3 regions of the Arthrobacter sp. lap29 genome follow, and region 1 is predicted to be linked to each of the others. Evidence: predicted binding sites of a transcription regulator. Region 1 holds the regulator's gene; each other region holds the start of a gene.
What was found. The regulator HrcA, encoded in region 1, represses chaperone genes, less so after heat shock. The targets are predictions, from matches to a motif close to TTNGCACTCGNNNNNNNCGAGTGCNAA.
Positions count from the first base shown of each region.

Region 2: the regulator HrcA is predicted to act here: its motif matches at 2,133-2,159, upstream of groL (chaperonin GroEL).
Region 3: the regulator HrcA is predicted to act here: its motif matches at 2,118-2,144, upstream of groES (co-chaperone GroES).

Region 1 covers NZ_JAUCEK010000002.1:343,863-348,018, forward strand. Annotated here, with positions in the region: gene hemW (radical SAM family heme chaperone HemW) at 1-88, shown strand, start outside; gene RY113_RS04715 (DUF4870 domain-containing protein) at 168-596, opposite strand; gene RY113_RS04720 (DUF3097 domain-containing protein) at 617-1,465, opposite strand; gene hrcA (heat-inducible transcriptional repressor HrcA) at 1,795-2,808, shown strand; gene dnaJ (molecular chaperone DnaJ) at 2,842-3,984, shown strand; gene RY113_RS04735 (16S rRNA (uracil(1498)-N(3))-methyltransferase) at 3,990-4,156, shown strand, end outside.
Region 2 covers NZ_JAUCEK010000004.1:400,005-404,160, forward strand. Annotated here, with positions in the region: gene RY113_RS09425 (ribonuclease HI family protein) at 1-167, opposite strand, end outside; gene groL (chaperonin GroEL) at 344-1,969, opposite strand; gene RY113_RS09435 (LytR C-terminal domain-containing protein) at 2,311-2,925, opposite strand; gene RY113_RS09440 (DUF3263 domain-containing protein) at 2,968-3,225, opposite strand; gene RY113_RS09445 (uracil-DNA glycosylase) at 3,460-4,156, shown strand, end outside.
Region 3 covers NZ_JAUCEK010000011.1:50,019-54,174, forward strand. Annotated here, with positions in the region: gene RY113_RS16565 (ATP-binding cassette domain-containing protein) at 1-129, shown strand, start outside; gene RY113_RS16570 (ABC transporter permease) at 312-1,124, opposite strand; gene RY113_RS16575 (ABC transporter ATP-binding protein) at 1,121-1,993, opposite strand; gene groES (co-chaperone GroES) at 2,315-2,611, shown strand; gene groL (chaperonin GroEL) at 2,722-4,156, shown strand, end outside.

The DNA.
Region 1 (4,156 bases):
CCCGCTCAAGGTTTTCGCCGGCACTTTGGTGCTCACGCTCAAGGGCAGGCTCCTGGGCGATGCCGTGACACGGGCGCTCTTAGACTAACCGTGGCTAAGGCCGGCTAAAGCCACTTCCGGTCTAGCTACCCGTGCAATCTGGTGCTGTTTTTCAGTTACTTGATCAGTTACTTGATCAGCCGCGGGTTGAGCGGGTAGCGGTAGGGCTGGCCACTGTTGACACGTACGGCGCCGATGATGGAGAACACCGTCAGGAAGGCCCAGATCAGCAGCGCCAGCAGGGAAAAGATGGTCCCGCTTCCTGGGCTGATCGCGTGGGCAATGATAGCCACAATGTTCAGCAGGACAGCCAAAGCTGTCGGGATCAAGGTGAAGTTCAGGGCTTCCTTGGACTCCTGTGCTGTAAATCGGCCGCGGGCAGCCAAGAATTTATAGATCAGCAGCGAAGGTACACACCCAAGAATTCCGCCACAGTGGGACATGAAAGCCCACTGCTTATCTTCGGAGGGGGTGAGGGGCTGCTGGGGTGCAACATTGCTCTGGTTAACCGGGTGGTTCACAATCTCAGGCCTTTCAGCATGCGCAACTACGGGCATGGTGGATTATTGCCCTCACTCTAGGATACGGGTGCCGTCAAAAAATCAATGACCTCTTCGACCCGGCCCAGCAGGGACGGCTCCAGATCTGAGTACGAACCCACCCGTGACAGCAATCTCGCCCAGCCCAGTCCAATGTCCTCAGCGGTAGTGTGGGGCCAGCCGAAGGCCTTCAGGATGCCCAGCTTCCACTCCATTGTTCTAGGCACTACAGGCCATGCCGGGATGCCCAGAGTAGCAGGCTTGATAGCCTGCCAGACATCTACATATGGGTGTCCCACCACCAGCACGTTCTTGGATACCCCGGGCTTCTTCATGAGATTGCCCACAATGCGTGTTTCTTTGGAACCGGGCACCAAATGGTCCACCAAAATGCCCAACCTGCGCTGGGGTCCCGGGCCAAAATCGGCCACCGCGGCGGCCAGGTCATCGATCCCTCGGAGAGGTTCTACTACGATCCCCTCCACCCGCAGATCGTCTCCCCAGACCTTCTCCACCAGTTCGGCGTCGTGCTTGCCCTCCACCCAAATCCGACTGGCCTTGGCCACCTTGGCGCGGTCCCCCATAACTTTGACGGAGCCAGATGCGGTACGCAGGGCCTTCTTGGGTGCGGCTGTGGTGGGTGCGATGAGCTCAATCGGCTCACCCTCGTACAGAAAGCCAAATCCCAGCGGGAAGGCGCGGATCTTTTCGCGCCTGTCGGCGAGTTCCACAATGTGCATGCCGCCGGACTTTTCCAGACGGACCACCGCGCCCACCCAGCCTGTTTGCACGTCCTCTACAACAAGGCCGGAACGGGCTTCAACCTTGCGCAGGATTCGGGGCGGCGGGGCACTGAGGTCCTGGGGACCCCACTGATGGTGGGACACGTCACTGAAATGCATGCAAAAACCTGACTCTTGACGCTCAGGGCAACGCTCATGGCGAACGCTGCAGGATGAAAAGCCATGCTATCGCGTGCCGGGGCCGCTCTTGAGGCGGCACACTTACGCGGTTCATAGTGCGCGTCTGCGGAGCGTGTCGAGAACGTGGCGGGAACCGGTGGGCCATGGGGGTGCCGTGGAAAGGTATTAGACTTAGCACTTGGTTGGGTAGAGTGCTAAAAGTTGTTTTCTAAAAGATGTTCTGACATTCCCGCCTTGTCAAGAGTCCAAGGGGATATGGGTGCAGAGCGTAAGGCTGAAAGGAGGTGCCGGGCATGAGTGAACCACGTAAGTTGGAAGTTCTGCGGGCCATTGTCGAAGACTATGTGCATTCACGGGAACCCGTCGGCTCCAAAGCACTCGTGGAACGGCACCATCTGGGAGTTTCCAGTGCCACTATCCGCAATGACATGGCCGCGCTGGAAGAAGAAGGGCTGATCACGGCCCCGCACACCAGTTCCGGGCGCATCCCCACTGACAAGGGCTACCGGCTCTTCGTGAATCAGTTGGCCTCCGTTAAGCCACTTTCAGCCGCTGAACGCCGAGCCATCTCTGTGTTGTTAGATGGGCCCACCGATCTGGATGACGTCCTCGAGAGGACAGTGCGGACCCTGGCCCAGCTGACCAACCAAGTGGCGGTTGTCCAGTATCCGCGCACCACTGCGGCCACTGTGCGCCACATTGAGTTTGTCTCCTTGGCAGCGCATCAAGTGCTAGTGGTCCTGATCTTGGCTTCTGGCAAGGTAGAACAAAACGTCATCGATATTGGTGCCGCCGTTGATGATGACATCCTGGCCGGATTGCGCAAAGTGTTTATGGCCAGTTTGAACGGACTCACTGTGGCCCAATTGCCCAGCGCTGTCTCCAAAGTTCCCCTCGATGTCCCCTTGGGAGAGCATGCTGTGGCTGCACGCTTGGCCCAGGGTTTGGCGCTATTGGCGCACAACGCCCGTGAAGACCGGATTGTCATGGCAGGCACCGCCAACCTGGCCCGGTCAAACAATGACTTCCCCCTGAGCATCGGGCCCGTCCTTGACGCACTGGAGGAACAAGTGGTGCTACTGAGGCTGCTTGAAGCCATGGCCCAAGACTCCTTGGGTATGTCTGTGGTGATTGGACGGGAAAACCCGCACGATTCCCTCGCGGAAGCCTCAGTGGTGGCCACCAGCTACGTCCGTGGTGAGAACGCCAAGCTTGGTGTGGTGGGTCCTACCAGAATGGATTACCCCAACACCATGGCCAGCGTTCGCGCCGTGGCCCAGTACCTTTCGAGAATTTTGGCCGGCTAAGCGGCCACCGTTTCAACAAAAGAGAGCATTACTTTGAGTAACCATTACGATGCATTGGGCGTCGCCCGCGACGCAACGGCCGAGGAAATCAAGAAGGCCTACCGCAAGCTTGCACGCAAACTCCATCCGGACGTCAATGACGCCGCGGATGCTCAGGATCGCTTTAAGGCTGTAACACACGCCTATGAGGTCTTGTCTGACCCGCAAAAGCGCCGCATCTATGACACCACGGGTAACGAAAACGGCAATGACGCAGGTGGCGGTGGCGGCGGCTTTGGTGGCGAGGGCTTCGCCTTCCAGGACATCTTTGAAACCTTCTTCGGCGGTGCCGGTGGCGGTGGCGGCGGAGGGCGTGGTCCCGCATCACGTATGCGCCGCGGCCAAGACGCCCTCATCAGCGTGCGCGTGGACTTGCGCGAGGCCGTCTTTGGCGTCAACAAGAAGCTTGAAATTGACACCGCCATCACCTGCCCCACCTGCGAGGGCAGCTGCTGCCGCCAGGGAACGGCACCCACCACCTGTGACATTTGCCATGGCAGTGGCCAGATTCAACGCCCCATGCGCTCCATCTTGGGCAATGTCATGACCCTGGCTACCTGCAACTCCTGCCAAGGCTTCGGCACCATGATCGTGGACCCGTGCAACGAGTGCATGGGCGAAGGCCGTATCCGCGATCGCCGCACGCTGACCATCAAGGTCCCTGCAGGAGTGGGCACCGGGACCCGGATCCAACTCGCCAACCAGGGCGAGGCCGGACCGGCAGGTGGCCCCTCAGGCGATCTGTACGTGGAGATGAAGGTCAATAACGATCCCAGCTTTGTGCGTGAAGGCGATGACCTGCATGCCACACTCAGCGTCCCCATGACCGCTGCCGCACTGGGCACAGAGCTGAACTTCGAGACCTTCGATGGTGAGCAGCCCATCAGCATCAAGCCCGGCACCCAGGCAGGGGAAGTCATCAACCTGCGCAGCCTGGGGGTGACCCACCTGCGTGGCTTTGGCCGTGGAGACTTGAAGGTACACATTCACGTGGAGACACCCACCAAGCCCGACGCCGAGCAGGAAGCCCTCCTGAAGCAACTGGCAGCCCTGCGCGGGGAGACCTTCACCGAAGGGAAACTGGTCTCCAGTGGCGGCATGTTCGCCAAGCTGCGTGATAAGTTCGGCAACAACTAAACCTCATGAGTAACCCAGTCTTCTACGCCAACCCTGCAGAGCTCTCCGGGTTGCTGCCCGGCGCACACTTCACCCTAGGTGGGGATGAGGGCCGGCATGCCACTACGGTCAAACGTCTCGCCTCAGGTGAGCCGGTGGACATGTGCGACGGCGCTGGGTTGCGTTTGTCCTG
Region 2 (4,156 bases), on a different contig from region 1:
TGTGCCGTGGATTTGAAGAGGTCAAGGACTGCCATGAGCTCACCCATGTTGTTGGTGCCGTGGTCCCAACCACCAGCACGCCAGCAGTTGTCATTTACATACCATGCCCAGCCAGCCGGACCGGGGTTTCCTAGAGCCGAACCATCGGCGGCAGCAACAATTGTCATGTGTTACATACTTTCAGACTCCACCGACACTCAGGCACCAAAGGGGCGCCAACACCCCGCCGTCAGGGAAAGAAAAAACACCCCTGCCTGTAGCGGAGATGGATTTCGCATGCTTTTTGCGAAATCGTACTGCCCGCGGGGCAGGGGTGTTTTTACTTGAGCGATAAGACGGTGGGTTAGAAGCCGCCCATTCCGCCCATGTCGTCGCCGCCGCCAGCCGGGGCAGCCTTCTCAGGCTTGTCGGCAATGACTGCTTCAGTGGTGAGGAACAGTGCAGCAATGGAAGCCGCGTTCTGTAGGGCAGAGCGGGTTACCTTTACCGGGTCGCTAACGCCAGCAGCCAGCAGGTCCTCGTACACGCCGGTTGCAGCGTTCAGACCGTGGCCGTTGGGCAGTGAGCGGACCTTGTCCACCACTACGCCAGGCTCCATGCCTGCGTTGAGGGCAATCTGCTTCAAGGGAGCGTCAATGGCAACACGCACAATGTTGGCGCCTGTTGCTTCATCGCCGGTCAGTTCGAGAGAGTCAAACGCGGTAACGCCGGCCTGGATGAGAGCAACACCACCGCCGGGGACGATGCCTTCTTCCACAGCTGCCTTGGCGTTGCGCACTGCGTCTTCGATGCGGTGCTTGCGTTCCTTGAGCTCAACTTCAGTTGCGGCACCGGCCTTGATGACTGCAACACCGCCGGCCAGCTTGGCCAGACGTTCCTGCAACTTCTCGCGGTCGTAGTCGGAATCGGAGTTTTCGATCTCGGCACGGATCTGTGCAACGCGACCTGCGATGGCTTCGGCGTCGCCGGCGCCTTCAACAATGGTGGTCTCGTCCTTGGTGACAACAACCTTGCGGGCCTTGCCCAACAGGTCAAGCGTGGTGTTTTCCAGCTTGAGGCCAATTTCTTCAGCGATGACCTGGCCGCCGGTGAGGATGGCAATGTCGGAGAGCTGAGCCTTGCGGCGATCGCCGAAGCCCGGAGCCTTGACGGCAACGGACTTGAACAGGCCACGGATCTTGTTCACGATCAGTGTGGCCAGTGCTTCGCCTTCAATGTCTTCGGCGATGATCAGCAGCGGCTTGTTCGAAGCCATAACCTTTTCCAGAACTGCAACAAGGTCCTTGACGCTGGAGATCTTGGAGTTCACGATCAGGATGTACGGATCTTCAAGAACCGTTTCCTGGCGCTCGGTGTCGGTTACAAAGTAAGCGGAAATGTAACCCTTATCGAAGCGCATGCCTTCGGTGAGCTGGAGCTCCAGGCCGAAGGTGTTTGACTCCTCGACAGTGATGACGCCTTCCTTGCCCACCTTGTCCAAGGCAGTAGCAATGAGGGCACCAATCTCGGGATCACCGGCGGAGATGGACGCTGTTGCGGCGATCTCTTCCTTGGTCTCGATTTCCTTGGCGGAAGCCAGCAGTTCCTTGATGACGGCTGCAACAGCCTTCTCGATGCCGCGTTTGAGGGACAGCGGATCGGCGCCGGCAGCTACGTTGCGCAGGCCTTCCTTGACCAGGGCCTGGGCCAGCACGGTGGCCGTGGTGGTGCCGTCGCCTGCAATGTCGTCAGTCTTCTTGGCGACTTCCTTGACCAGCTCGGCGCCGATCTTTTCATAAGGATCGTCAAGTTCAATTTCCTTGGCGATGGAGACACCGTCGTTGGTGATTGTGGGTGCGCCCCACTTCTTTTCCAGCACTACGTTGCGCCCGCGCGGGCCCAAGGTTACCTTTACGGCGTCGGCGAGGATGTTCAACCCACGCTCAAGGCCGCGGCGTGCCTCTTCATCAAATGCAATGAGCTTGGCCATGGAGGCTTCAGTCCTTTCGGGACAGTCATTAGACAATTTCAAGATTCCTCGCACGGCGCCCGCGACGGACGGATGCGCCTTCTGCTGATATAGATACAACAGCGGCAAACCCTCGCCATGTGAGGAAATGTTATTACCCTGACGAAAGCGAAACTGCTAGAAATTAGCAGTCACCACCTCAGAGTGCTAACTCAATAATTAGCACTCGGTACCTCAGAGTGCAAGCGGGAGCGGCACTATGTGCTTGCGGCGAACGGCCGGGCAGGGGCTGGGTCGGGCATTCCCGAAGCTGGCGCAGGGCTTCACTGCAGCTGGCGCCGGGCCTGCAGAGGGTAAAAAACTTACGCTCCCGGGCCCAACACAACCGCTAGGGGAAGCCCGAGTTCTGCAGTATCCACCAACTCAGTGATATTCAGCAGCCCTCCGAGGGCTACAGCATTGGCCTTCTGCTCGAGGCCGCTGTAGAAAATAACCGATGTATTTTGCGGCTGCCCGCCCCAGTTGGAGGACTGTGACACAACCCATCCATCGCCCTGGACTGTACCGGCGTAGCGTGCGGCAAGTCCCGGTACTCCGGTGGCGTTGAAGATGGCCACGGTAACGCTCTTATCAACCACTGATTCGGGAGTTGCTTCAGCTGTGGGTGTTGACGTCGGCGTTTCCGTAGGCTTCGTGGTGGCAGAATCGGTCGGGGCGGGTGCCGTGGTGGCAGGCGCCGTCGGCGCAAGTGTCGGTGCCGCGGTGGTTTGGTTGGCCACAAGGGGCGGCGGCGTGGTGTTACCGAGAATTTTCGGCATGATGAAAAAGGCCAGAAGACCAACACACAAGGCGGCGACGCCAACAATCATCAAAGGCATTAAGGAGCGCCCCTGGGCTTCCATCGAAGACCGGTGGACGCCGTGGCGTGCCGAGTTCTCCTCGACGGCGTCGAATTCATCCCGCGGGTAATTACTCATTGTGCAGTGTGGTCCTTGTGGGTACGGTGGCGAAGGCGTGCGTTAGTTCCCGAGCCGCCGTGCGGAACGGGCCTGTTGCCGTGACAAACGTAGTCTACGCAACCGTTTGACCAGCATGGGGTCATAGGCCAGCGCGGCTTCCGTGTCGATCAACGCATTCAGAACTTGATAATAGTGGGTCGCTGAGAGCTCAAACTTCTCTCTGATGGCCTGCTCCTTCGCGCCGGCATACTTCCACCATTGGCGTTCCAGATCCAGCATCTGCTGCTCGCGTGCACTGAGCCCCACAGGAGTCCCCAGCGTTGCGGTAGTTTCTGCGGAGGGCTCTGCGGAAGCAGTCTCGTGATGGAGCGCTTCAGTCACAACAGTCCCTTTTCCGCTTGTCTCTCCCGTTCGGGCAGCAATCATGAGCCCGCTCTGTCAATGATAGGGGTGAATTACCGCCCTGTCATTTGGGATTGCGTGGATGGGCCGGGCGCTAGTGGGCGCTGTGGAGGAAGTCCCCTTCCCCCACCATGGCCCACAATGGAGAGCATGGACAGCGCACCCAGCCTTTTTGACCTGCCGGCCCCGGAACCCTGGGATGGAACACAATTGCAGGCCCTTGCCGCCTTGAAATCCGCTCCCCTGACGCAAATGGCCCCTGATTGGGCCACAGCATTGGCCTCCTTGGAGGCCACCTTGGCGAGCTTGGGCGCCATGCTTGAACATGAGTACGATTCCGGAACTCGCTTCCTGCCTCTACCCACCCAGGTGCTGCGCGCCCTGGGCACCCCCTTGGCCGAGGTGAAGGTGTTGATTGTGGGCCAAGATCCCTACCCCACACCGGGGCATTCAGTAGGTCTGGCGTTTTCCGTGGACCGCTCAACGCATCCGCTGCCTCGGAGCCTGAACAATATTTTCAAGGAATTGAACACTGACTTGGGCATCCCACCTGCCACCCATGGCGATCTGGGTGCCTGGTCCCGTCAAGGCGTCCTGCTCCTGAACAGAGTACTCACGGTGGCGCCAGGAGCGGCAGGTTCACACCGCCGTCGTGGGTGGGAAGAGGTCACCGAGGCTGTTATTAGAATCCTCGCAGCACGGAAACAGCCGCTAGTGAGCGTGCTGTGGGGCAAGGACGCCCAACGGCTGGCGCCGCTTCTCACCGGAACCCCCGTGATTGAATCGGCGCACCCAAGCCCACTGTCCGCATCCCGCGGCTTCTTCGGATCCAAGCCCTTTAGCCGCA
Region 3 (4,156 bases), on a different contig from region 1:
AAGGACGGTGTGGTGACAGAGTTTGGCACACCGGAGGTGATCATGACCGATGAGGTCCTGAGTCGCGTCTTTGACACCCCGGTGCAGGTCATCGAGGGCCCCCGCGGGCCGCTCGCCGTCTACTACTAAGAGCACGACGGCGATCCATTCCCGCCTGCCGTCCCTCCCACCCAACGCTCTCCCAGCAATGGTGCGTTTTTCGGGGACGCTATCCCACCGAGTGGGGATAGCGTTCCCATTTTTCTCGCCATTACTGGGATAGCGTGCTTCGGGCATGCCACAGAATGTAACCGAGCGTCCAGAGGTGCGGGTTAGCTGTCCTTGCGGATCCAGCGGAACGTGACGCGGCACAGGAGTAAACCAAACACCAGCCATATTCCCATAACTAGTGCCACGAGACCCAGATCCCAGCTCCCGGAGGGCTCCATCACCTCGAAGGACTCTGGCAGGAACACGCTGCGCATCCCTTGAGCCATCCACTTCAGCGGAAAGATGCTAGCAAAGTCTTGCAACCAGCCGGGTAACTGCGCGAAGTTCAAGTAGACCCCGGAGATGAACTGCAGCAGCAGCACAATCGGGATGACCACGGCGGTGGCGCTCTTGCCTGTCCGCGGAAGTGCCGAGAGGGCGATGCCTAAAACGCAGCTAGTAATCACGCCGAACAGAAACACCCAGGCGAAGGTCAGCCACTTCTCTGGTGCAGTGGGAAGCTCCACGTTGAACGCGAAATGGGCCACAAGCAGCAACAGTGTGACCTGCAGGACCGAGCTGATCAGAACCATGCCGATCTTGCCCAGAAAATAGGAGAACACGGGCAGGGGAGTGCCGCCTAAGCGTTTAAGTGTGCCGTCTCCCTTCTCGCCAGCAATGTCCACGCCCAGGTTCTGCACGCCACTGAGCAGCATGCCCGCAGCCACCATCCCCGGCACATAAAAAGCCGCAAAGCTGATGCCGCCGGAGCCATCAGGGGCCGCACCAAGATTCCCGCTAGTACTGAACGCCACAGCAAAAACCGAGAGCATCAGGATCGGGAACAGGAACGTGAAAAACACCGAATCGCCCTGCCGAAAGTACAACTTGAGCTCATAAAGGATTCGGGAGGTGCCCAACTCTAAGGTCCTCATACGGCGCCTTCCTCTGCATTGATGAGCGAGTGTTTACCCACCAGGTGCAAATAGATGTCTTCCAGGGACGGGCGGCTAATTTCCAGTGAGTCAACTTCGCCGCTGGCCTCAGCGTAGAGCCGGGCAGCAAGCGCTGCGGGCTCGGCTGTTCGTTGTGAATGTTCGACGCCGTCCTGCCGCCACCGCACTAGCGGAACCCGTGCGTCGGCTCCGCCAATCTCGTTGATGGGGCCTATATCCACCAGCTTGCCGCCGAGAATGATCCCGGCACGGTCGGCTAGAGTTGCCGCCTCATCCAAATAGTGTGTTGTTAACAAAATGGTGGTCCCCTCGGCCTTGAGCTGGTTGATCAGAGCCCAAAATTGGCGCCTGGCCTCAGGATCAAACCCGGTGGTGGGTTCATCCAAGAATAAAAGTTTGGGGCGCCCGATGATGCCTAGCGCCACATCAACACGCCTGCGTTGACCGCCGGAGAGCTTGCTGATCCGGGTTTTGGCCTTTTCCGTCAGGCCCACCGCTTCAATGACCTCGGATACCTTGCGTGGGTTGGGGTAGTAGTTGGCAAAGTGGGTCAGTTGCTCCAGCACCGTGACATTGCCGCTTTCCCCGCTGGACTGCAGCACTATCCCCAATTGTGCTTTCCAATCCAGGCCCCCATGCTGCGGATCAACACCCAGTACTGAAACGTCACCGCTGGTCCTATCACGGTAGCCTTCAAGGATTTCAATGGTGGTGCTTTTACCGGCACCGTTGGGGCCCAGCAGCGCGAAAGTTTCACCCTCATGAATGTCGAAGCTGATCTCATCTACCGCGGTAAAAGCGCCATAGGATTTCAACAGATCACGAACGTGCACGGGAGCTAGACTCATTTGCTTATCTTCCCACCGTGGCCGGAGTCTGAAAAGATTTTTCAACTTATGTCTCTGAAGGTGACTGCCCCGGTGCGCCGTGAGCGTAACCGGGCCCGCCGGCGTCGTACTTTTGCAGGAAATTCTGGCACTCGCCTTGACCGAGTGCTAATCAATTCCCTAGAGTCAGAGTTAGCACTCTCACCCTGAGGGTGCTAACGCGCCTATCTTTCTGGCCATGGGAACATCACCGGCACCGCGACGACGGTTGGGTTCCACCCAAACATGGGCAGAAAGTGTTGCAGCCATCCAAAGAATTTACGTGTGAAGGAGAGGTCCTAAGTGTCGGTCTCTATTAAGCCTCTTGAGGATCGTATTGTTGTTCGCCAGCTCGAAGCAGAGCTGACTACCGCATCGGGTCTGGTTATCCCGGACACTGCCAAGGAAAAGCCCCAGGAGGGCGAAGTTGTGGCAGTGGGCCCCGGCCGCGTTGATGACAACGGCAACCGTGTCCCGATCGATGTTGCCGTTGGCGACGTTGTTATCTACTCCAAGTACGGTGGAACCGAAGTGAAGACCGGTGGCGAAGAGCTGCTCGTTCTTTCGGCCCGCGACGTACTGGCCATCGTCGTTAAGTAACGGCTTTTGCTCCAGTAACCACTTTGTGAAGCCCCGTGCCCGGATAGGTGATCGAGCCTGTCTAGATCAATCGCCGGACGCGGGGTCTTTGCGTGAAAGGAACACACCGCATGGCTAAGCAGCTTGCATTTAATGACGACGCACGGAAGGCCCTTGAGGCCGGTATTGACAAGCTCGCGGACACCGTCAAGGTGACCCTCGGCCCGCGCGGTCGCAACGTTGTACTCGATAAGAAGTGGGGTGCCCCCACCATCACCAACGACGGCGTGACCATCGCCCGCGAGGTGGAGCTGGAAGACCCGTACGAGAACCTCGGCGCACAGCTGGCCAAGGAAGTTGCCACGAAGACCAACGATGTTGCCGGCGACGGCACCACCACGGCCACCGTTTTGGCGCAGGCACTGGTCAAGGAAGGCCTGCGCAACGTAGCCGCAGGCGCAGCTCCCGGCGAGCTCAAGCGCGGCATCCAGGTTTCCGTTGAAGCCATTGCCGCACGCCTGTTGGAGAACGCACGCCCGGTTGCCGGAGGCCAGGTGGCAGAAGTTGCTGCCATCTCCGCCCAGAGCCAGGAAATCGGCGACTTGCTCGCCGAAGCGTTCGAGAAGGTTGGCAAAGATGGCGTCATCACCATCGAAGAGTCCTCCACCACCTCCACCGAACTGGTCCTCACCGAGGGCATGCAGTTCGACAAGGGCTACCTGTCCCCGTACTTCGTCACTGACGCAGAACGCCAGGAAGCAGTCATGGAAGACGCACTGGTTTTGATCAACCAGGGCAAGATCTCCAACCTGCAGGAATTTTTGCCGCTGCTGGAAAAGGCACTTGCCGCGAACAAGCCGCTGTTCATCATTGCTGAAGACGTTGACGGCGAGGCACTGTCCACACTGATCGTGAACCGCTTGCGCGGCACGTTGAACGTTGTTGCCGTCAAGGCACCGGGCTTCGGCGACCGCCGCAAGGCCATGCTGCAGGACATTGCGATCCTGACCGGTGCACAGGTTGTCTCCGCGGAGATCGGCCTGTCCCTGGACCAGGTTGGGCTTGAAGTGCTGGGTACGGCTCGCCGCATCACCATCACCAAGGACAACACCACCATTGTTGACGGCGCCGGCACGGCCGACGAGGTCGCAGCACGGGTTGCCCAGCTGCGCGCTGAACTGGCGCGAACCGACTCCGATTGGGACAAGGAAAAGCTGCAGGAACGCCTGGCCAAGTTGGCTGGCGGCATCGGCGTGATCAAGGTTGGCGCAGCCACCGAGGTTGAGCTCAAGGAAAAGAAGCACCGCATTGAGGACGCCGTGTCCGCAACGCGTGCTGCTTTGGAAGAAGGCATTGTGGCTGGTGGCGGTTCCGCACTGGTCCAGGCCGGTAGGGCACTTGATGAAGATGCTGCTGTTCTCGCCTTGAGCGGCGACGCCGCAACCGCCATTGATCTGGTGCGCAAGGCTATTGCCCAGCCGCTGCGCTGGATCGCCCAGAACGCAGGCCATGACGGCTATGTTGTGGTGCACAAGGTTGGCGAGCTCGAAGACGGTTTCGGCTTCA